DNA from 3 places in the Vibrio mytili genome. Region 3 is predicted to be linked to each of the others. Evidence: predicted binding sites of a transcription regulator. Region 3 holds the regulator's gene; each other region holds the start of a gene.
What was found. The regulator MetJ, encoded in region 3, represses methionine synthesis genes. The targets are predictions, from matches to a motif close to TTAGACNTNTANANGTCTAA.
Positions count from the first base shown of each region.

Region 1: a site for MetJ is predicted at 1,677-1,696, ahead of metN (methionine ABC transporter ATP-binding protein MetN). Genes of this name have one in related genera too.
Region 2: a site for MetJ is predicted at 5,867-5,886, ahead of metK (methionine adenosyltransferase). Genes of this name have one in related genera too.

Region 1 is NZ_CP110481.1:695,542-703,034, reverse strand. Features, by position in the region: gene treR (trehalose operon repressor TreR) at 1-828, opposite strand, end outside; gene gmhB (D-glycero-beta-D-manno-heptose 1,7-bisphosphate 7-phosphatase) at 930-1,481, opposite strand; gene metN (methionine ABC transporter ATP-binding protein MetN) at 1,824-2,858, shown strand; gene ONE56_RS03195 (methionine ABC transporter permease) at 2,848-3,525, shown strand; gene ONE56_RS03190 (MetQ/NlpA family lipoprotein) at 3,559-4,368, shown strand; gene ONE56_RS03185 (Zn-ribbon-containing protein) at 4,480-5,256, opposite strand; gene syd (SecY-interacting protein) at 5,259-5,804, opposite strand; gene queF (NADPH-dependent 7-cyano-7-deazaguanine reductase QueF) at 5,886-6,731, shown strand; gene ONE56_RS03170 (tetratricopeptide repeat protein) at 6,914-7,493, shown strand, end outside.
Region 2 is NZ_CP110481.1:2,427,573-2,435,065, reverse strand. Features, by position in the region: gene ONE56_RS11145 (YqgE/AlgH family protein) at 1-97, opposite strand, end outside; gene gshB (glutathione synthase) at 212-1,168, opposite strand; gene rsmE (16S rRNA (uracil(1498)-N(3))-methyltransferase) at 1,182-1,913, opposite strand; gene endA (deoxyribonuclease I) at 2,038-2,733, opposite strand; gene ONE56_RS11125 (SprT family zinc-dependent metalloprotease) at 2,895-3,392, opposite strand; gene ONE56_RS11120 (DUF2189 domain-containing protein) at 3,470-4,267, opposite strand; gene metK (methionine adenosyltransferase) at 4,605-5,759, opposite strand; gene tkt (transketolase) at 6,104-7,493, shown strand, end outside.
Region 3 is NZ_CP110481.1:2,627,780-2,635,272, reverse strand. Features, by position in the region: gene tuf (elongation factor Tu) at 1-380, shown strand, start outside; gene ONE56_RS12110 ((2Fe-2S)-binding protein) at 717-902, shown strand; gene bfr (bacterioferritin) at 1,000-1,476, shown strand; gene ONE56_RS12100 (malic enzyme-like NAD(P)-binding protein) at 1,667-2,944, shown strand; gene metJ (met regulon transcriptional regulator MetJ) at 3,064-3,381, opposite strand; gene ONE56_RS12090 (O-succinylhomoserine (thiol)-lyase) at 3,607-4,770, shown strand; gene ONE56_RS12085 (bifunctional aspartate kinase/homoserine dehydrogenase II) at 4,783-7,191, shown strand; gene metF (methylenetetrahydrofolate reductase) at 7,431-7,493, shown strand, end outside.

The DNA of each region.
Region 1 (7,493 bases), 1.0 Mb from region 3:
ATTGGGAAATAGGAAAGAAAGCAACTCGTTGCCACCCACACCGGTCACGACCACGTCTTCACGACCTAGCTCTTGAAGACGTTTGAGGACACCCAACGCAATAGTATCACTCGCGCAAACAATAGCTTGAGTATCCGGTGCTAATACGTTCTCGACCAATCGATAAGCACTTTCATGGCTTAGCTTACCAGTTTGAAAACAAGGGGTAAGCTGCTTGCGCTGGCACCAAGCCTTGTAGGCATTTAAACGAATTAGACCTGTGGTCTTGTCCTCTGGGTCAACCCCCATGTAGGCAATTCGAGACAACGATTGATTTTCAAGATGAGACAACGCCATCTCTATCACACCTTGATTATCATAGTTAATCGAAGACACCTCATCGGTATCCATCGCAATCACCACGATACGATTCCCCCATTCAGCTAGGGCTTGTTCATCGCATCCGGTAAAACCAAATACGATAACACCATCAACATTGCGACGCTTGAGTACGCTTAAGTGCTCGTTGGTTTTATCACGATCAAACTGGCTCTCCATGATCACGACATCGTATCCCGCCGAATACAACGCATTGAGCATGGTACCAACAGCACGGTTTTCCGACGGCGAATCGAGGCGAGAGATAATTACACCGATAACTTTTTGGCTCCCCCCCCGCATGGATTGCGCTGACTTGGATGGTACATAGCCTGACTCACGAATGATTTGCTCAACCTTCTCTCGCGTTTGTGGTTTTACTTTTGGATCATTGGTGAGAACACGACTTACCGTCGATTTACCGACGCCAGCCAGTTTAGCGATATCGAGTATGGTGAGTTTTTTGCTCATAGGTGACTGAATTAAGATAGTGGATAATTAGATGGTTGAACTTTAACAGCAATAAAGTAAAAGAGAAGCAAACGCTTCTCTAGCATATGAAATGGTACAAACTATCTGTTTAGATAAGCGGGTACGTCTGCAACGCTATCAAGTACAACCGTTGCAAGCGCTTCCCCTTGTTCTGTGATTGGTTTGCCAGTACGAACCAAGATTTTTGTTCCCACGCCAGCGGCCTCGGCAGCCATCATGTCTTCGGCTTTGTCACCGATCATAACCGACTTTGCCATATCAATTTTCAAGAAATCACGAGCTGAAATAAACATGCCTGGCTTTGGCTTACGGCAGTCACAATCTTGCTTGTACTCACCAATGCCATGCTCAGGATGGTGTGGACAGTAATAGATACCATCAAACTCAACACCATGATCGACAAAGTTCCAGTCCATCCACTGAGTCAAAGACAAGAAACGATCTTCACTGAACTTACCGCGTGCAATACCTGATTGGTTAGTTACCAGCACCAACAGGTAGCCCTGCTCTTTCAGCGCTTTTGTTGCTTCAAACACACCTTCGATGTACTCAAAATCATGCTCATCGTGAACATAGCCGTGGTCAACGTTAATTACGCCATCACGATCAATAAAAACAGCGGGTTTTGCCAAAACGTATTTCTCTATTTACTCAGTTTTATCCGATTATTACATACCTTATAAACTTCAACACTATCTAATTCAGCGTCTTTCCAAGCAAAATTTACGCTGCATCCGCAAAGAATCGTTGCATCATGGGCGTTGCCGTTGGTTCTCTTTACCTGGAGCGAAGGTCACCTCATTTTCAGTAAATTACACCCACTAGTTTTAGACGTCTAGACGTAAAAATACCTATTGACTTCGATCAAGTTAACCCATAGCATCTACTAAAAATTGAGATAGAGCTCAAAATTTAGTTCTGTCAAAAGCCGTTTTTGACAATGAAGTTCCCCATATCTCTGTGCAGGTTGAAACATGATAGAAATAAAAGAAGTCAACAAAGTGTTCTATCAAGGCAGTAAAGAAATTCTTGCCCTGAAAGACATTAACCTACATATCGCCAAGGGCACCATCTTTGGAGTCATCGGCTCTTCAGGTGCCGGTAAAAGTACACTGATCCGTTGTGTGAATATGTTGGAAGCACCGACTTCTGGCTCTATCATTGTCGATGGTATAGACCTAACTCAATTAAGTAAAAAGCAGTTGGTAGAAACACGCCGCAACATTGGCATGATCTTTCAACATTTTAACCTGCTGTCATCGCGAACCGTATTTGACAATGTCGCGCTTCCACTAGAGCTCGCAGGGAAAGAGAAAGCACAAGTCAGTGAGAAAGTGACCGAGCTGCTTAAGTTAGTCGGCTTAGAAGACAAACATGAGAGCTACCCTTCAAACTTGAGTGGTGGTCAAAAACAACGTGTCGCAATCGCTCGAGCATTAGCGTCTGACCCAAGCGTGCTACTTTGTGATGAAGCCACCAGCGCACTTGACCCCGCGACAACTCAATCGATTCTTGAGCTGTTAAAAAAAATAAACCGTCAGCTTAACATCACCATCTTGCTGATCACTCATGAAATGGAAGTGGTAAAAAGCATCTGTCACGAAGTAGCGATCATTGGTGGTGGCGAATTAGTAGAGAAAGGTACGGTTGGCGACATTTTCGCTCATCCAAAAACAGAACTTGCCCACGAATTTATTCGCTCGACTTTAGATCTATCGATTCCTGAAGATTATCAAGCACGGCTGCAATCGCAGCGTGTTCAAGGCAGCCATCCACTGGTTCGTCTTGAGTTTACTGGCGCAACGGTGGATGCTCCGCTGATGTCACAAATTTCACGCAAGTACAATATAGACGTCAGTATCCTGAGCTCTGATCTTGATTATGCCGGTGGCGTTAAATTCGGCATGATGGTCGCAGAGTTATTTGGTAATGAAGAAAACGACAACGCAGCGATTGAGTACCTGCGTGATCACAACGTGAAAGTAGAGGTGCTTGGTTATGTCCTTTAATACGATTTCTGAATGGCTAAGTCTCAATAGCACGCTTCTTCTTGGCGCGACATGGGAAACCCTTTATATGGTCGCGGTTGCGGGTATTGTTGGTTTTGCTGTCGGTATTCCTTTAGGTGTGATTCTGCATATCACCAAAAAAGGTGGGCTGTTAGAAAACACCAGACTCAATGGTTCATTAGGTGCCATCGTCAACATCGGCCGCTCAGTTCCATTCCTTGTTTTGATGGTAGCCATTATTCCGGTGACGAAAATGTTGGTTGGTACCTTTATTGGTACCACTGCTGCTATCGTACCATTAACCATTGGTGCCATTCCTTTTGTCGCGCGTCTTATTGAAGGTGCGTTGTTGGAAGTGCCTTCTGGATTGGTGGAAGCTGCACAATCTATGGGCGCAACGCCAACACAAATCATTACAAAAGTCCTGCTACCTGAAGCAATGCCGACTATTGTTAACTCAGTGACGATAACACTCGTTACTCTGGTGAGCTATTCCGCAATGGCTGGTACAGTCGGTGGTGGTGGCTTAGGCGACGTAGCCATTCGATATGGTTTCCACCGCTACGATGTCACCATCATGGCCGTTACCGTTGTGATGCTCATTGTTCTAGTACAAATCATTCAATCAATCGGTGACGCAGTGGTACGCCGCGTAGACCACAGATAAGCATTTAATTTAAATAATTATAAGGAGATACAGATGAAACTTGGCCTTAAAAGTCTTTTGACTATCGTTACAGCGGCTTCCGCTCTAGTTCTCGCTGGCTGCGGTGATAAAGAAGTAGACCTAAACAAAGTGAAAGTTGGCGTTATTGCTGGCGCTGAAGCACAAGTGGCAGAAGTGGCAGCCAAAATTGCAAAAGAGAAATACAACTTAGATGTTGAACTAGTGACGTTCACTGACTATGTGACACCAAACGCAGCACTGGATGACGGTTCTGTTGATGCCAATGCATTCCAACACAAGCCATACCTAGACAAGCAAATGGAAGACCGTGGTTACAAACTGGCTATCGCGGGTAACACCTTCGTCTACCCAATTGCTGGTTACTCAAAGCAAGTAAAATCTGTTGATGAAATTCAAGATGGTGCACGTATCGCGGTACCTAACGATCCAACAAACCTAGGCCGCTCTTTGCTGCTACTTGAGCAACAAGGTCTGATTGAATTACGTGAAGGTGCTGGTCTACAAGCAACCGTACGCGATATCGTTGCAAACCCTAAAAACATCGAAATCATTGAGCTTGAAGCACCACAACTGCCACGTTCACTGGATGATGTAACGCTATCAATCATCAACACTACGTACGCAAGCTCAATTGATCTTTCTCCAGAGCGTGATGGCGTATTCGTCGAAGATAAAGAGTCTCCATACGTGAACCTTATCGTTGCTCGTGAAGAAAACGTTAACGCTGAAAACGTACAAAACTTCGTAAAAGCTTACCAAACGGAAGAAGTTTACGAAGCAGCCAAAGAGCTATTCAAAGGCGGCGTAGTGAAAGGTTGGTAATCCAACTCGGCTAACAAAGCGCAAAATAAAAGGGCTGATGTGAACACATCAGCCCTTTTCCATTTTGTGGGTGGTTCAAAATAGACTTCAGCTAGATAAACCTACCAAGTACTATTTAATATGATCCCAAGAAATGTTCGATACGATTCTGCAGTCATCACACTTAAAATGAAAAATATCATGCATTGGCTCTTCCAGTAACCAGTCTCCACCACACTTCGGGCACTTACGTGCTTTTTCACTCTCTAAAGACTGGCCGCCCACACGGTATTGATAGTAATAGGTTGGAATTTTCGTGATGTACTCAATACGTCCTCGTAAATCCCATCCTCGGCGGAAAAGCACACTGTCGGCATCGCAAATCTCATGTAACGCCGCGTGCTCTGCTCGACAGCCTCCCGCCATTTGCAGTTCATCACATGCCTGCCATTCGGTTTGCCACTTCACCACCGCTTTGTGATCGCCATTTAAGGTCGGCTCATTGCGGTATAACGGAATCGGCAGCAAGGTGTCGCCACTTCGTAGCGGTGAGCAAGTATGAACATACGTCGTGTACAGTACCTGCCAACTAGGTTGCTCATCCTCAGCGGCCTGTTCTGAATTTAAGTCTCGGCCAAGCAAACGCATTTTTGGCGCAAGTAATGACGCTTCGGACAAACGATTCATGCACACTTTGACAAAATCGGAATGATAACGCGGATGCAAACTGTCTTGCTCAGGGCAAACTACACGAACAAAAAACTCACCATCCCCCATCACGATAGGGAACTCTCGCCCCAGTACCTGACCGTTATAACGCAACGCATCCATTAAACCGTTGATGGCTTTATCAACCGCACTTACGGTCGTGTTATCGAAACATTCAAACTGTAATTCAACGACATACATGCTTATACTACGACCTCGAGATTATTAAGAAACTCACTGACGTTATTTGCCAACACATCGCGTTGAGACGTACCTAGACGCTCCAAAATTACGTTCCCGGTCAGGTTGCAGATAGACACCACATCTAACTCGGCATCGGTTGCGGCAATAAATACTGTAGGCTTCAGCTTGAGACGACGTTGAGTGACCAAATGACCCAGAATATTTTCTTGCAGACGATCAAAGTCATCATCACTCCACACCTGAAGTAACGTTAGAGGGTTTCCATCCCAAGCCGCTTCCATATCCGCACTGTATTGAAAGCCATAAAAGTCTTTAATGTCATCATGCAGCGCCAGTTCAATAGCGTTTTCAACATTGGTAAAGTCCGCCATTTCTTCACGAGGAAATGCTTTCCACAATACCACCCCGTCACGTCGTTCTTCGACACATGGAGAAACAAGTTCAGCAAGCTCTTCACTGCGTGGCAATTCTTGGTGGGCATTTTGCCAAGCTTGTTGGTAGCGCAGGCTGAAATCTTGTAGTGCCTGAGTCACGGTTTGGGTCATGAAGGTCTCCTCATCTAGATAGCAATTAGTCAGCGGATTCAGTAAAATTCTCGCCATTCTAATCGAAAACGACCACAAAGTATGAGCAAATATTCAGACGCGAAAGAGCTAGCTGGCCTAACCCTCGGTAAAAAAACCGAATACTCGAACCAATATGATGCTAGCTTGTTGCAACCAGTACCTCGCAGCCTAAACCGTGACGACCTACAGTTAGGCGATGAGCTGCCATTTGTTGGTCACGACATCTGGACGCTTTACGAGTTATCTTGGCTCAACAGTAAAGGGTTACCTCAAGTCGCGGTAGGGGAAGTCTACATTCCGGCAACCAGTGCGAACTTAATTGAATCGAAATCCTTTAAGCTGTATCTCAACAGCTATAATCAAACCCACTTTGCTAGCTGGGAAGCCGTGGCTGATCGCCTGACGCAAGATCTATCTGAATGTGCCGGTGAGCAAGTGTTTGTGGAAGTGAACCCTGTCACCCATTATACCAACCAACCGATAGTAACAATGGCTGGTGAGTGCATTGACGATCAAGATATCAACATCACTAATTATGAATTTGACCCGACACTACTCGAAGGTGCTGCTGGCAAAGCGCATGTCGAAGAGTCACTTCACAGTCACCTATTAAAGTCTAATTGTTTGATTACCAATCAGCCGGACTGGGGCAGCGTGGAAATTCACTACCAAGGCGCGAAAATTGACCGCGAGAAACTGTTGCGATACATCGTCTCGTTCCGTGAGCACAATGAGTTTCATGAACAATGTGTCGAGCGTATTTTTACCGACCTAATGAAGTATTGCCAACCAAGCAAGTTAACCGTATTTGCCCGATATACACGTCGTGGCGGTTTAGACATCAACCCTTACCGCTCAACAGAGCAAGACAAACCCACGCATAATCATCGCATGGCTCGTCAGTAAGCGGCTGTTAAGTCCAGCAATCAATTGGATTGCTGGACGTTTTTATTTCCTAGGCATGGTATTATATCGATTCATTTTAACGGTGTGCACGACAGTAATGCTCATCGCAAGGTGTATGTTCAACTCACTCAAGATAACTTGAGAAGTCAGCCAGATCTCAACCAGTTCGAGGGAACGAAAGGATGTTTTGCGACAGTTCGCGTTTATTAAAGCTTATTGGTTTATGTTGTGTGTTGCTAACACACCCCCTTCACGCGACCATTTTATCGACCTCTTTGCTGAAAGAAGCACAGCAACTGACAGAAATAGAGCCCGCGCAAGCCAAACAACTGGCGAAAAACTACCTCGACCAACGTGAGTTGTATAAACCGAACGACAGTGATAACCCATCAGCGATGTCTCGCGAGGAGACCGACCGAAACATTCGCACACCGAGCAGCACCATTGAAGCGTATCAAATTATCGCGCAAGCCAACTACAAGCTAGGCAACGTACGTGCTGCGATTGAAATCCTTGATGATGCCCAAAACCTCGCCACCCAATATCAATTGTCGTATATGGAGTTAGATGTCCAATTGATGCGCAATCAAATGGTTTGGATGTATGACAAAAACTATGACAAAGCAGAAGATAGACTCAACCAAATTGAAAAATCGCTCGACGAGCCTGAGGTCATGTTACCGAGAGAAGAAAATGTTCGCTATAGCCTTACGATGCAACGTGCATTGCTGGAATCGCATCGTGGTGATGTAACTAAGGCTG
Region 2 (7,493 bases), 200 kb from region 3:
CGTCTTCATTATGCTCACAAATATAAACAACACTATGCTGGAAATAGGGATCTTTCATCCCTGGCATAGCGACTAAAAAGTGGTTTGTGAGGTTCATACTCATAGGCATCCTTAAGACTAGTAGAAAACGTAAGCAAACTCAGTTAATGACGTACGTTATATCTGCATGAGTTTGCTTCGTTTAATGATAGGTCTAACTATAGTAACTCTACTACAGTTTTAGGCATTTTACTCGCCGCTCAATGGCATCCATCAGCTTTCCTGTAATCGAAATATCAAATGCCGCTTCGATTTCTCGAATACACGTTGGGCTGGTGACGTTAATCTCAGTGAGTTTGTCGCCAATGATATCCAATCCGACAAACACCAAGCCTTTTTCTTTGAGCGTTGGCGCAACGGTTTCTGCGATCTTTAAGTCTGTTTCGCTTAGCGGACGAGCTTCACCTGTACCGCCAGCGGCAAGATTACCTCGTGTTTCCCCTTTAGCAGGAATGCGAGCCAAGCAGTAAGGCATTGGTTCACCATCGACGATTAAGATGCGTTTGTCACCATTGCTGATATCTGGAACAAAGGTCTGCGCCATCGCGTAGTTTTGCCCATGGTTGGTCAATGTTTCGATGATCACGGAGACGTTTGGATCGTTCTCTTTTACACGGAAGATTGATGCTCCGCCCATACCGTCGAGCGGTTTTAAGATCACGTCGCCATGTTGTTCACGAAATGCTTTAATTTTTTCCGCTTTACGTGTAACGATGGTGGTTGGTGTTAATTCTGGGAACCATGCCGTAAACAGTTTTTCGTTACAGTCGCGCAGGCTTTGCGGTTTATTAACGATCAGTGTGCCTTGTTCTTCTGCACGCTCAAGAATGTACGTGGCGTAAATGTATTCTGTGTCGAATGGAGGATCTTTACGCATCAAAACGGCATCAAGCTCTGAAAGTTCTATGCTTTGCTCTGATTTAAACTCGTACCAGCCACTAGGATCTTCTTTTAACTCAACCACCTTGGTATCCGCTATCGCAACGCCTTGTTCAAGATGCAGATCGTTCATCTCCATATAATGAATTTCGTAGCCGCGTCGTTGCGCTTCAAGCATCATGGCAAAGCTAGAGTCTTTTTTGATGTTGATGGACGAGATTGGGTCCATCACAATACCGAGTTTGATCATTCTTTTTCTCCGTTTAACCAAGATCGCCGAAACGAACTTGTAAAGCTGTAATTGCTGTTAGAGCCGCTGTTTCAGTACGCAGTACACGTGGGCCGAGTAGCGTCTCTTCAAATTGATATTCACGTGTCATGTCGATCTCTTCAGACGACAATCCACCTTCTGGGCCGATCAGCAAACGAACTTTTTCAACAGGTGTTGGTAGGGTGTTGATCGAGTATTTCGCCCGAGGGTGAAGGTTGAGCTTTAATCCATCGTACTCTTCTTGACACCACTGTTCCAAACTCATAATGGGACGAATTTCTGGGATGACATTACGTCCACATTGTTCACAAGCACTGATTGCGACTTTTTGCCATTGAGCAAGTTTCTTTTCAAAACGTTTTTGGTCTAGTTTGACGCCACAACGTTCAGAAATGAGCGGAGTGATGGTATTAACCCCTAACTCAACAGATTTCTGGATGGTAAATTCCATTTTATCACCGCGAGAAATAACCTGACCGAGATGTAAGTCCAAAGGTGACTCTACACTGCTATCGACACGCTCAGCCACGCTAACCATCACGTTCTTTTTGCTGACTTCGCTAATCACGGCTGGAAATTCTGCACCACTGCCATCAAAGAGCAAAACTTGTTGCCCTTCTTTCATTCGCAGTACACGTCCAATATGACCGGCAGCATCTTCGCTGAGTGCAAGGGTTCCAAGTTGTGAGATGGTTTCTGGATGATAAATTCGAGGGATACGCATGGGATTTCCAGCAAGAGAATAAACTTAATCCCTAACATGGATGCATTCTAATGAAAAAACAAGGGGCAAGAGGCGTTTCAATGTATGAAACGCCTCGTCAAAAAGCGGATAGTGACAGAGAGCGTTACTGCGCGCGACACGCTTGTTGAACAAATGGATTATGATTGCCCTGAATTTTGGCAATACGCTTATCACGTTCACATTCCCATTTGTCAGCAGGGTAGGTCTTGTTCCAGGCTGTCATCAGCTGAGTTTGTTGTTTAGACAGTTTGAAACCGTACTCTTTACTCATATACAAGTAGGTTCTTGCAATCGAACCGCGCGCTCGATCCGGTGGCATCACTTTGCGCTGTTTGAAGTTGACCTGCATTTCACAACGACCATAGCTGACGCCGTCCATGCCATTCCATTGACTGAAATTATAGTTAGAACGGTCACCATTTACCTCGCCTACTGCAGGCGTGAGGTTGTGCAGATCGGCTTCCATTGAACGGAAAGTTTTATCATTGCGTGAGCAGTTTTTACGCCCGCCCGTTTGCCAACATTGTCGCTGGTGGCCAAATTGCCAGGCAGGGACGATATGCTCCCATTCGATACGTGACGCTCGTTTTTCTTGTTTTCTTACTTGGTAGCCACAGGATGCGAGATCAGGGTGGCCTTTTTTTCCTTGCCATTGAATGCTGCAGCCACAATAAAAGCTGGTTGGGTGATCTTGGTAGATTTTAACTGCTTGTCGTTTGGCAGCAGAAAATGAACTAGGCGGAGCAGCAAACGATGCTCCAGAGAGTGCAATAAGCAATAAAGAGATAAGGTATTTCATGGTTAAAGTCTTTAAAAAGTATGACTTTATGCATGATAGCACTCAAATATTAGCTTAAGTAATGAGTAAGTTAATAATTACATTGTGTGAGTACAATTAGGCTCTATCGTTTGGTTATCTAACTATTGAGATTATACTGGTGCTGGCTTGCTCTGGTGAGATTACGAGAGTTGATTCCCAGTGAATGAGAGTGGTTGTCGGCATTTTTGACAGGAGTAAACGGCCTCTTTGCGAACGACTTTATTGTGGCGACGAATGGAAAGCGGATAGGTTGAACAATGACATCGATACTCAAAGGTTTTACCTTGAACCGATGTGACTGCAAAACTATGGGTGGTTTTGGCTGGGAGTTTAAAGACAGACTCCATCACGCCTTGCCACTCTTTACCATGAGGACGAACCCGGCCATACACTTGGAAAGTAATTAGGTGAGCCACTTCGTGCGGGATGACTTCTTGCAAAAAAGCTTGTGGGTTTTCTTTGAACAGGACGGGATTCAGGCGAATCTCGTTAAGCTGAAGGTAGGCTTTTCCAGCCGCTTTGCCACGCACATTAAAGGTTATGTTAGGGATGGGAAATGGGCGTTTAAAAGCCTCTTCAGATAACGCGATGCAATGTGCCAGTACTTGCTTGGCTTTATAGCTCAGCTCTATATCCACGGTCCCCCCGATAAATAAAATCAGATCAAATAAAAAGCCCTCGTATGAACGAGGGCTTGGATCATAGCATTAGTCCTTTAAGGAGTATGCTTTTTCTTAATGATTGCTTGGTAAGCGTGCCATGTCCCGTAACCAAGTATCGGCATCGTAAATAACATGCCGATACCGTAAGTAGCAAAGCCAATTAGGATGCCTCCGCAGATGATAGCAGCCCAAACGATCATCGCCGGAATATTGGATTTTACCGCGTTAAAGCTAGTAAAAATGGCGCTCATCATATCGACTCTACGTTCCATCATTAGAGGAATGGAGAACGCTGAAATACTGAACACGACGCTTGCGAGGATAAAGCCAATTAGAGAACCAATCACTAAGAATGGCAAGAAATCAGTGAGAGGTGCACCTTGCACAGAAGGATAAAGCACGTGTAGAAGGGCTGCGATCCGCATCCAAAAAATCATGAACACTGCAAGCAGTACGGCAAAAGCCCATTGAGAGCTTGAGTTACGACCGATCGCTTTCATCGAGTGGAAAAGTCGTGGTTTGTGCCCACGTTCTCTTTCCCAGCTGGCATCATATAAGCCCAGCGCTAAAAATGGTCCAATTAACATGTAGACGATCAAACTTGGCATCACGACAAGGTGTGTTCCCTGCCATTGTACAAGCAGAACGATACCGATGGCTGCCGCCATGAAGCATATGCCGTAAAATGCACTGATGAGGGGCATCTTAACAAAATCATGCAGTCCTAACGCTAGCCAATGGAATGGGGCACTCAAGTTCACCGTATTACACGGAATGGTTCGAGCGTATTCGTTATCCGGGACTTCCTTTCGTTTACCGTGGAAGTCGGATGGATTGACGGTTCGAGGCATAACTCCTCCTTGGTTTATTCCTACGTATTTCGTAAACATCGACTAACCCAGATGGGTTTAATCTCATTAAAGATGGATGTCTGACTAACGTTTTCCCCACAATATTGTTATCGTCGCTTTTACACTTGATCGTCGCGACACTAGCTCGCATCCAGTTTGTTTGGTTAATATTGTTTTAACACTATTTTAACTATTGGCTGAGTTGAGGCAATTTACAACTATTTGTTGGAAATTTGTTCGTTTGAGTTTGAAATGATAAAGAGATAGGAAGATGGAGAGTGACAAAAGAAAAGCCCTCGCATTAGGCGAGGGCTTGGAGCGTTATCAACGAGCTTGATTACTTGATGCCAGCGAAATCGCGAAGAAGTGCTGCTTTATCAGTCGCTTCCCATGGGAACTCTTCGCGCCCGAAGTGACCATATGCTGCTGTCTTTTTGTAGATAGGTTGAAGAAGGTTCAACATTTCTTGCAAGCCGTATGGACGTAGATCGAAGAACTGGCGTACGGCCTCGATGATGATGTCGTGAGATACTTTCTCTGTACCGAACGTTTCCACCATGATTGATGTTGGATCAGCAACACCGATCGCGTAAGAAAGTTGGATTTCACAACGATCAGCAAGACCTGCTGCAACGATGTTTTTCGCTACGTAACGTGCTGCGTATGCCGCAGAGCGGTCTACTTTTGATGGATCTTTACCAGAGAACGCACCACCACCGTGACGAGCTGCGCCGCCGTAGGTGTCAACGATGATCTTACGACCAGTTAGACCACAGTCACCCATTGGACCACCGATTACGAAACGGCCTGTTGGGTTGATGAAGAAGTTAGTCTCTTTGTTGATCCACTCTGAAGGCAGTACTGGCTTGATGATCTCTTCCATTACCGCTTCACGCAGGTCTGAAGTCGAGATTGAATCACAGTGTTGAGTTGAGAGAACAACCGCATCAATACCAACGATGTTACCTTGGTCGTATTGGAATGTGACCTGAGATTTTGCATCAGGACGTAACCAAGGTAGGGTGCCGTTTTTACGAACTTCCGCTTGTTTTTGCACAAGGCGATGAGAGTAAGTAATTGGCGCTGGCATTAGGACTTCAGTTTCGTTACAAGCGTAACCAAACATGATGCCTTGGTCGCCTGCACCTTGTTCTTTAGGGTCAGCTTTATCAACACCTTGGTTGATATCTGGCGACTGTTTACCGATTGTGTTTAGTACCGCACAAGAGTCTGCATCAAACCCCATATCTGAATGTACGTAGCCGATTTCACGAACGGTTTCACGAGTTAACTCTTCGATGTCTACCCATGCTGAAGTCGTGATTTCACCACCTACCATAACCATACCGGTTTTAACGTAAGTCTCACATGCAACACGAGCCTTTGGATCTTGCTCTAGAATCGCGTCAAGAACCGCATCAGAAATCTGGTCTGCAATTTTATCTGGATGACCTTCTGATACTGACTCAGAAGTAAACAGGTGCTTAGCCATGTTAGCTCCACTCTATCTGGTTTAAAGCTGAAACATCATCAATGCTTCAACGAAAATAATACTTATAAGCCCAAACTTCATGAGAATGACTGGGCATATGCAGGTGTATCTACATCTAGACGGCTATTCTAAATTTGATTGGTCTAATTACAAGCTCTTTTTTGATTTTTGTTATAACCAAACGTTTGCTGCCATTCTTATTAAATTAAGCAACTTCCGTTAATTTGGTGCTCAAGCGACGATATTTGTGAAGTTTCTGCGAGGAAAACGTTTGCAGAGCCTACTGTGCTTTGAGAGAATTATGTTCTATTTTATCGTTTCGCTTAATGTACTCAGGAGCAGACATGTCGTCTCGTAAACATCTCGCCAATGCAATCCGTGCTCTAAGCATGGATGGTGTTCAACAAGCTAACTCAGGCCATCCAGGCGCACCAATGGGTATGGCTGATATCGCTGAAGTTCTTTGGCGTTCTCACCTAAACCATAATCCCGCTAATCCAGAATGGGCGGATCGCGACCGTTTTGTATTATCTAACGGTCATGGTTCAATGCTGATTTACTCTTTGCTTCACCTTTCTGGTTATGAGCTGTCTATCGACGATCTGAAAAGCTTCCGTCAACTGCACTCAAAAACGCCAGGCCACCCAGAATATGGCTATGCGCCAGGTATTGAAACCACTACAGGTCCATTAGGTCAGGGCATCACAAACGCGGTTGGTATGGCATTAGCTGAAAAAGCGCTTGCCGCTCAGTTTAACAAAGAAGACCACGACATCGTTGATCACTTTACTTATGTGTTCCTCGGTGACGGCTGTTTGATGGAAGGCATTTCGCATGAAGCATGTTCTCTGGCGGGTACTTTAGGTCTAGGTAAACTGATCGCATTCTGGGACGATAATGGCATCTCTATCGATGGTCATGTTGATGGTTGGTTCTCTGATGATACACCTAAGCGTTTTGAAGCGTATGGCTGGCATGTTATCCCTGCAGTAGACGGTCACGACTCTGATGCGATTAACTCTGCAATTGAAGCCGCAAAAGCAGACCCACGTCCAACGCTGATCTGTACTAAAACCATTATCGGTTTTGGTTCTCCTAACAAGTCTGGTTCACACGATTGTCATGGTGCGCCACTTGGCCACGATGAAATCAAAGAAGCACGTGAGTACCTTGGTTGGGATTACGCGCCGTTTGAAGTTCCTTCTGACGTATATGCGCAGTGGGATGCAAAAGAAGCAGGCGCAGCGAAAGAAGCCGCGTGGAACGAGAAATTTGACGCTTACGCTGCGGCTTATCCTGCGGAAGCTGCTGAACTTAAGCGTCGTTTAAATGGTGAGCTACCTGCACAGTGGGAAGAAAAAGCAAGCCAAATCATTGCTGACCTTCAAGCAAACCCTGCGAATATTGCCTCACGTAAAGCGTCTCAAAATGCACTAGAAGCATTTGGCGCCATCATGCCTGAGTTCATGGGCGGCTCTGCTGACTTAGCGCCTTCTAACCTCACTATGTGGTCTGGCTCGAAATCGTTAGAAGCCGGAGATTTTTCTGGTAACTACATCCACTACGGTGTACGTGAATTCGGTATGACTGCGATCATGAACGGTATCGCATTGCACGGTGGTTTTGTTCCTTACGGCGCAACATTCCTAATGTTCATGGAGTACGCACGTAACGCAATGCGTATGGCGGCTCTGATGAAAATTCAGAACATCCAAGTCTACACGCACGACTCTA
Region 3 (7,493 bases):
GTCGTGCGGGTGAGAACGTTGGTGCACTTCTACGTGGTACTAAGCGTGATGAAGTTGAACGTGGTCAAGTACTAGCGAAGCCTGGTTCAATCACTCCACACACTAAGTTCGAATCAGAAGTATACGTACTGTCTAAAGATGAAGGTGGTCGTCACACTCCATTCTTCAAAGGCTACCGTCCACAATTCTACTTCCGTACAACTGACGTAACTGGTGACATCCAGCTACCAGACGGTGTAGAAATGGTAATGCCTGGTGACAACGTACAGATGACTGTTGAGCTAATCGCACCAATCGCAATGGACGAAGGTCTACGTTTCGCGATCCGTGAAGGTGGCCGTACAGTAGGTGCTGGTGTTGTTGCTAAGATCTTCGACTAATTCATAGCGAATTAAACGAAGTCTGCACTCTTCTTTATGAAGAAAGCACACATTAGAAAGGGAAGCTTAGGCTTCCCTTTTTTGTATCTTCTGTTTAACGGTTTTATTTTGTTATAAGCAAAAATAAAGAGCGTGAAATGTTTGTTTTATAAAACAATCTATTAATAGCCTTTTCCTCACCTCATTGACTCTCTTATTTCTAAGTGATTGATCATTCTCTGTCGATTAAAAATTAATATAACTAAATGTTCTTACTTGATCTTGCAATACGACTGGTAACGAGAACTATTCCTGTTTATATTGTGTGTCAACGTTCAATCTTATGGGGTTTGGGTTATGTTTGTATGTCTTTGTCATGGTGTTTCTGACAAGAAGATTAAGAAGCTAGCGATAGATGAAGGCATCACGGATATTCGAGGAATAAAGCGATGTACTGCGCTGGGTAGTCAGTGTGGTAAGTGCATTAAACAAGCCAAAGAAATTTTAGCTGAACACAGCATCGAACTAAAACAAGCCAGCTGAGTAACGTAACAATAAGGTACTATCACGGCTGCGCCTTTTGACACCTTCTCATTTGCTTCTACATTTATATGAAGTCCAAAAGAGGAGGCAGTTGCCCATGAAAGGCGATCCAATCATTATTCAACATCTTAACAAAGTGCTCGGTAACGAGCTCGTCGCGATAAACCAGTATTTTCTTCATGCCCGTATGTATAAAGATTGGGGTTTAAAGCACCTTGCGGACAAGGAGTATCATGAGTCGATAGATGAAATGAAACACGCTGATCACCTCATCGAACGCATTCTTTTTTTAGAGGGGTTACCTAACCTGCAAGATCTCGGCAAGCTGATGATTGGAGAAGACACCAAAGAGATGTTGGAGTGTGATTTGAAGTTAGAGATGGCGGCGATTCCGGATCTCAAAGATGCCATCGCTTACTCTGAAGATATTCGGGATTATGTATCACGTGATTTATTTCAAACGATTCTTGCAGACGAAGAAGAACATGTCGATTGGCTTGAAACTCAATTGGGCTTAATTCAAATGACGGGGATCGAAAACTATCTACAAGCACAATACGTTGACGAAGAATAACCTCGAGTCTTTGGGCTAGATTGAAATACATACGAAAGGTTTCAGAAATACTTGACGTAACTCGTTGGGTGTTTCTGATTTGAGTGTCAAAAGTTTATTAATTTTACCTACAATCTTATCTTTGAAGATTTATCGCTATCTTATAGAATTCATTTCCCCCTTACCCTAAAAAGAAAAAAGAGAACCCTCCATGTCCGAAGACAATAGCCCCGCATTAACATCAGAAGAACAACAACGCCAAGACGCGCTGGATTACCATGCATACCCGACCCCAGGGAAAATTGCTGTCGAGCTGACTAAACCCGCCGAGACAGCCGGTGATCTTGCGTTGGCTTATAGTCCTGGAGTCGCAGAGCCAGTACGAGAAATCGCACAAAACCCTGAGAATGTCTATAAGTACACTGCGAAAGGTAATATGGTTGCCGTGATTTCTAATGGTACAGCAATTCTTGGACTGGGCAATCTTGGCCCACTGGCTTCCAAGCCAGTGATGGAAGGTAAAGCTTTATTGTTTAAACGTTTTGCGGGTTTAGATTCGATTGATATCGAAGTGAAACACCGTACGACGGACGAATTTGTGAATACCGTTGCGAGTATCGCGGATACTTTTGGTGGTATCAATCTAGAAGACATTAAAGCACCGGACTGTTTTGAGATTGAAAAGCGCCTTATAGAGCGTTGTGACGTGCCTGTATTTCATGATGATCAACATGGCACGGCCATTGTTACTGCAGCAGGTATGCTGAATGCGATCGAGTTACAAGGAAAGAAATTAGAAGATTCCGTGATCGTTTGCTTGGGAGCTGGGGCAGCGGCAGTCGCTTGTATGGAGCTGTTGATTAAATGTGGCGCGATGCGTGAAAAAATCTACATGCTCGACCGTAAAGGCGTCATTCACACGCGACGTGATGACTTAAATGAATATAAACAGCTATTTGCCAACAACACGGATAAGCGTACGTTAGAAGATGTTATCGAAGGTGCAGATTTGTTCTTAGGCGTATCTGGACCTAACTTGTTACCAGCGGATGCCCTTAAGTTGATGGCGGATAAGCCGATTGTCTTTGCTTGTTCAAACCCAGATCCTGAAATTAAGCCGGAGCTTGCTCATGAAGTGCGTGGTGACTTGATTATGGGTACTGGACGTAGTGATTACCCTAACCAAGTCAACAATGTACTGTGCTTCCCGTTTATTTTCCGTGGTGCTTTGGACGTCCGTGCAAGTGAAATCAATGATGAAATGAAGTTAGCGGCGGTCGAAGCGATTCGTCAATTAGCCAAAGAGCCAGTACCAGACTCAGTGCTCAAAGCCGCGGGGGTCGACAAACTGGTATTTGGCTCAGATTACATCATTCCTAAACCAATGGATGCTCGACTGTTGCCGCGTGTGGCTAAAGCTGTTGCTCAAGCCGCGGTGGATTCTGGGGTAGCTCGTATTGAAATGCCAGAAAATTACATGGCAGAGTAACTATCCTTGATAAATTGATGTACAAAAAATGGGACACCGCGGTGTCCCATTTTTTATGTCATTCTTTCAGCACTATCAACGAAATCATCATGTTTGGATTCAGTTGGCTCTCAAATTACTCAGTCGTCAAATGACTCAAATTCTATCCCCATTTCTGTCATTAGCGCTTTTACTTCTGCTGGGATATCGTCTGGGCGATCTTTACGAAGGTCTTCATCGGTTGGAAGTGGCTGACCTGTATACGCATGGAGGAATGCTTCGCAGAGCAATTCGCTATTCGTCGCATGGCGTAAGTTATTGATCTGACGGCGGGTGCGCTCATCAGTTAGCACTTTTAACACTTTTAGCGGGATAGACACAGTAATTTTTTTTACTTGCTCGCTTTTCTTTCCATGCTCAGCATAAGGGCTAATGTATTCGCCATTCCAGTCAGCCATTGCGTACCTTCGTTTTAATAATCGATTAAAAATAATAGAGGAGCTGATTTTAGCTGCATTTACTGCCATAAGCAAAGACATATAGACGTCTAGAAGTGTTGACGTCCTATTTTTTGACGAGTAAAGTGAGAGGATAGTAAGGAAAGCGTATCATTTGGTTATATTCGATTAGTTAGATATAGCGCATTCCTATGCATAAGTCATCACCTGTGAAAGGATATCTCCATGAGCACCCGAAAGCCGTCGACCATTGCTGTACGCACTGGTATCGAATCTGACAGCCAATATCGTGCTGTTGTTCCACCAATCTACCTCTCGACGAATTACGGCTTCCCCGCATTTGGTGAAGTACCAAAGTATGATTACACCCGCTCTGGGAACCCGAACCGTGGTTTGCTGGAAACGGCTCTGTCTGAATTAGAGTCGGGTAAAGGAGCAGTGATCACCAATTGTGGTACATCTGCTTTGAATTTATGGGTTTCAGCCTTTGTTGGCCCTGATGATCTTATTGTTGCGCCGAATGATTGCTATGGCGGCACTTACCGGTTGTTTAATACTCGTGCTAACAAAGGCGATTTCAACGTGTTGTTTGTCGATCAAACGGACGAACAAGCACTTGATGCTGCACTGCAGCAAAAACCTAAGCTTATTTTGTTAGAAACACCATCGAACCCATTGGTTCGCGTGGTTGATATTGCTTTAGTCTGCGAAAAAGCCAAACAAGTTGGAGCCTTAGTCGCGGTTGATAATACGTTTTTGACTCCTGTGTACCAGAAGCCGTTAGAGCTCGGCGCCGACTTTGTCATCCACTCTACAACAAAATACATCAACGGCCACTCGGATGTGATTGGTGGGGTGATCATTACTAAAACGCAAGAGCATGCAGAGGAATTAGCGTGGTGGGGGAACTGTATTGGTGCTACGGGGACACCATTCGATAGTTATATGACCCTTAGAGGATTACGTACACTGGGCGCTCGTATGCGAGTGCACGAAGAGAGCTCTCAGCAAATCCTTGATTACTTGCAAAAACAGGCATTAGTGGCAAAAATTTATCACCCAAGCTTGCCGGATCACCCGGGCCATGAAATTGCCAAGAAGCAGCAATCAGGTTTCGGCTCTATGTTGAGCTTTGAGTTTGGCGGTTCGTTTGAGCAACTCAAAGTTTTTGTTAAAGAGCTACAATTATTCTCTCTTGCTGAGTCACTTGGTGGTGTTGAGAGTTTAATTTGTCATCCTGCGTCAATGACACACCGTGCAATGGGTGAAGCCGCTCTGGAAGAAGCCGGTGTATCTCAGCAACTACTGCGACTCTCTGTCGGACTTGAAGACGCGCAAGATCTGATTAACGATTTAGAACAAGCCTTCAATAAAGCGTTACAACCTTAGGAGACGACATTCATGACCGTACAACGTCAGCTACACAAGTTTGGCGGTAGCAGCCTTGCCGATCCGGAATGCTATCTGCGTGTAGTCGGGATTCTTAGAGAATATTCAGCAGAAAACGATCTGGTTGTGGTCTCAGCAGCAGGAAAAACCACCAATCGATTGATCGAGTTCTTAGACGGTTTAAACAAAGATGGTCGTATAGCGCATGAAGCGCTTCAAGCCCTCAGACAGTTCCAAACCGGATTAATTGAGTCACTACTTGAGGGTGAGGTCCAAACTCAGTTATTGGCATTACTTCAAGATGAATTCAGTACTTTGGCAGAGTTAACTGCGCCATTGACTGCTGCAGAGCAAGCTGCGGTGTTGGGGCACGGAGAGGTGTGGTCTTCTCGCTTATTGGCCGCGTTATTGTCTCAGCATCAATTGCCAGCAGTCGCGCAAGATGCGCGCGCATTCTTACGTGCCGAAACGGGTACGCAACCTGAAGTGGATCGTGCCAGCTCTTACCCATTGCTCAAAGAGGCCTTGGCTCAGCATAGTCAAAAACGAGTTATTATCACCGGCTTTATGGCGCAAAATGATGCAGGCGAAACGGTTCTGCTTGGTCGTAATGGGTCCGATTACTCGGCGACCGTCATTGGTGCTTTAGCGGAAGTGACGACCGTCACTATATGGAGTGACGTGGCAGGGGTATATAGTGCTGATCCTCGATTGGTCGCAGATGCGTGCTTGTTACCATTGCTACGATTAGATGAAGCAAGTGAGCTTGCTCGCTTGGCCGCTCCTGTTTTGCACAGTCGAACCCTTCAACCCGTGGCTCAGAGCACCATGGATCTGAACCTGAAGTGTAGTTATCAACCAGAATCTGGCTCGACACGTATTGAGCGAGTGTTAGCCTCTGGACGCGGGGCCAAGATCATTACCTCTTTGGATGAAGTGCTGTTGGTGCAGCTGTCGTTTGTTCAAGGCCACGATTTTGAAAAGACGCAAAGTCATGTGCTTAGTGCTTTGCAGCGTGCTCAATTAGAACCTTTGGCTTTTGAAGCGCAATCAGATCAACACACATTACGCCTAGCGTACACCGCAGAAATCGCCGGTGGTGCGTTAAAGTACCTACAAGAATTGGCCATTGAAGCTGAAATTAAGTTGAAGGAAGGTTACTCCTTAGTCGCTGCGGTTGGCGCTGGTGTGACGAAGAATGCTAATCACTGTTTTGGTTTTTATCAGAAATTGAAGCATGCACCGATAGAGTTTATATCTGAGACCGAATCGGGTCTTAGTCTGGTTGCGGTATTGCGCCGTGCAGATACCGAACCGTTAGTTCACTCTATCCATAGTCAGTTATTCCAAGCCCAAAAGCGAGTTGCCGTCGCACTGTGTGGTAAGGGCAATATTGGTTCGAGCTGGTTAAGTTTGTTTGCGACACAAAAGGGCGAGCTTGAAAGACGTTATGGATTGAGCTTTGAGTTGGTCGCTGTGATTGATAGTCAGACTTATTGGTTTGATGACCAAGGCATCGATGCTGCGACTGTCTCGGAACGATTCGACGAAGAGGGGATTACCAATGATGGTGCTTGGCTGACTCGTCTGGGTGGTTTACAGAATTACGATGAAGCGGTAGTTCTTGATGTCACTGCGAGTAAAGAACTGGCGAATAGCTACGTCGAGATTGCTCAGCAGGGCATCCATTTGATTTCTGCAAATAAAGTCGCGGGGTCTGCCGACAGTCATTACTACCATCAGGTACAGGATGCGTTTGCTAAAATCGGCCGTCATTGGTTATACAACGCAACCGTCGGCGCAGGGTTACCTATTAACCATACAGTACGTGATCTGCGTGAAAGTGGTGATGAAATTGTGGCGTTGTCAGGTATTTTCTCTGGCACGCTTTCTTGGTTGTTCCAACAATTTGATGGTTCAGTACCATTTAACGAATTGGTCGATTTAGCATGGCAACAAGGCTTAACGGAGCCAGATCCTCGCTCTGATCTAGATGGTTCTGATGTGATGCGTAAATTGGTGATCTTGGCTCGAGAGTCAGGACTGTCCATTGAACCTGAGAGTGTCAAGGTCGAGTCGCTTGTGCCAGAGGAGCTGCGAACACTGGGGGTGGATGAGTTCTTCGACAATGGTGTGTTATTGAGTGAAACGCTGCAAGAGCGTTTAACCAAAGCACAAAAGAACGATCAGGTACTCCGCTATGTAGCTCGTCTGCAAAAAGGTGGCAAAGCGACCGTCGGGATAGAAGCATTACCACGTGAGCATGCGCTTGCTAACTTGTTGCCGTGTGACAATATCTTCGCCATTGAGAGTAAATGGTATAAAGATAACCCGCTGGTTATTCGTGGTCCTGGTGCAGGGCGGGAAGTGACAGCAGGGGCGATTCAATCGGATTTAAATCGACTTGCAGGGTTGTTATAACTTTTTTGTACTAGCTAAAACCTCGGACATGTTCTGAGGTTTTTTTATGTGGTTGTGTCATTGTTAATACCGATGATGGTTTAAGTTTGAACTTGAGTTATCCTCATCGTCAGTATGAAAAATATTCATATTTACAAGGTTGACATTAAATCGTATTCAATACATTCTGTGGACATATAGACGTCTAAACGTCGATTTTGAAATTTGATTTGGTGGCGCAGTGCCACATGGAGAGTAAGATGGGTTACACGCACGCAGGTCATATTGACGCTCTAAACCAGAATATTGCTGAGTTGTCAGAT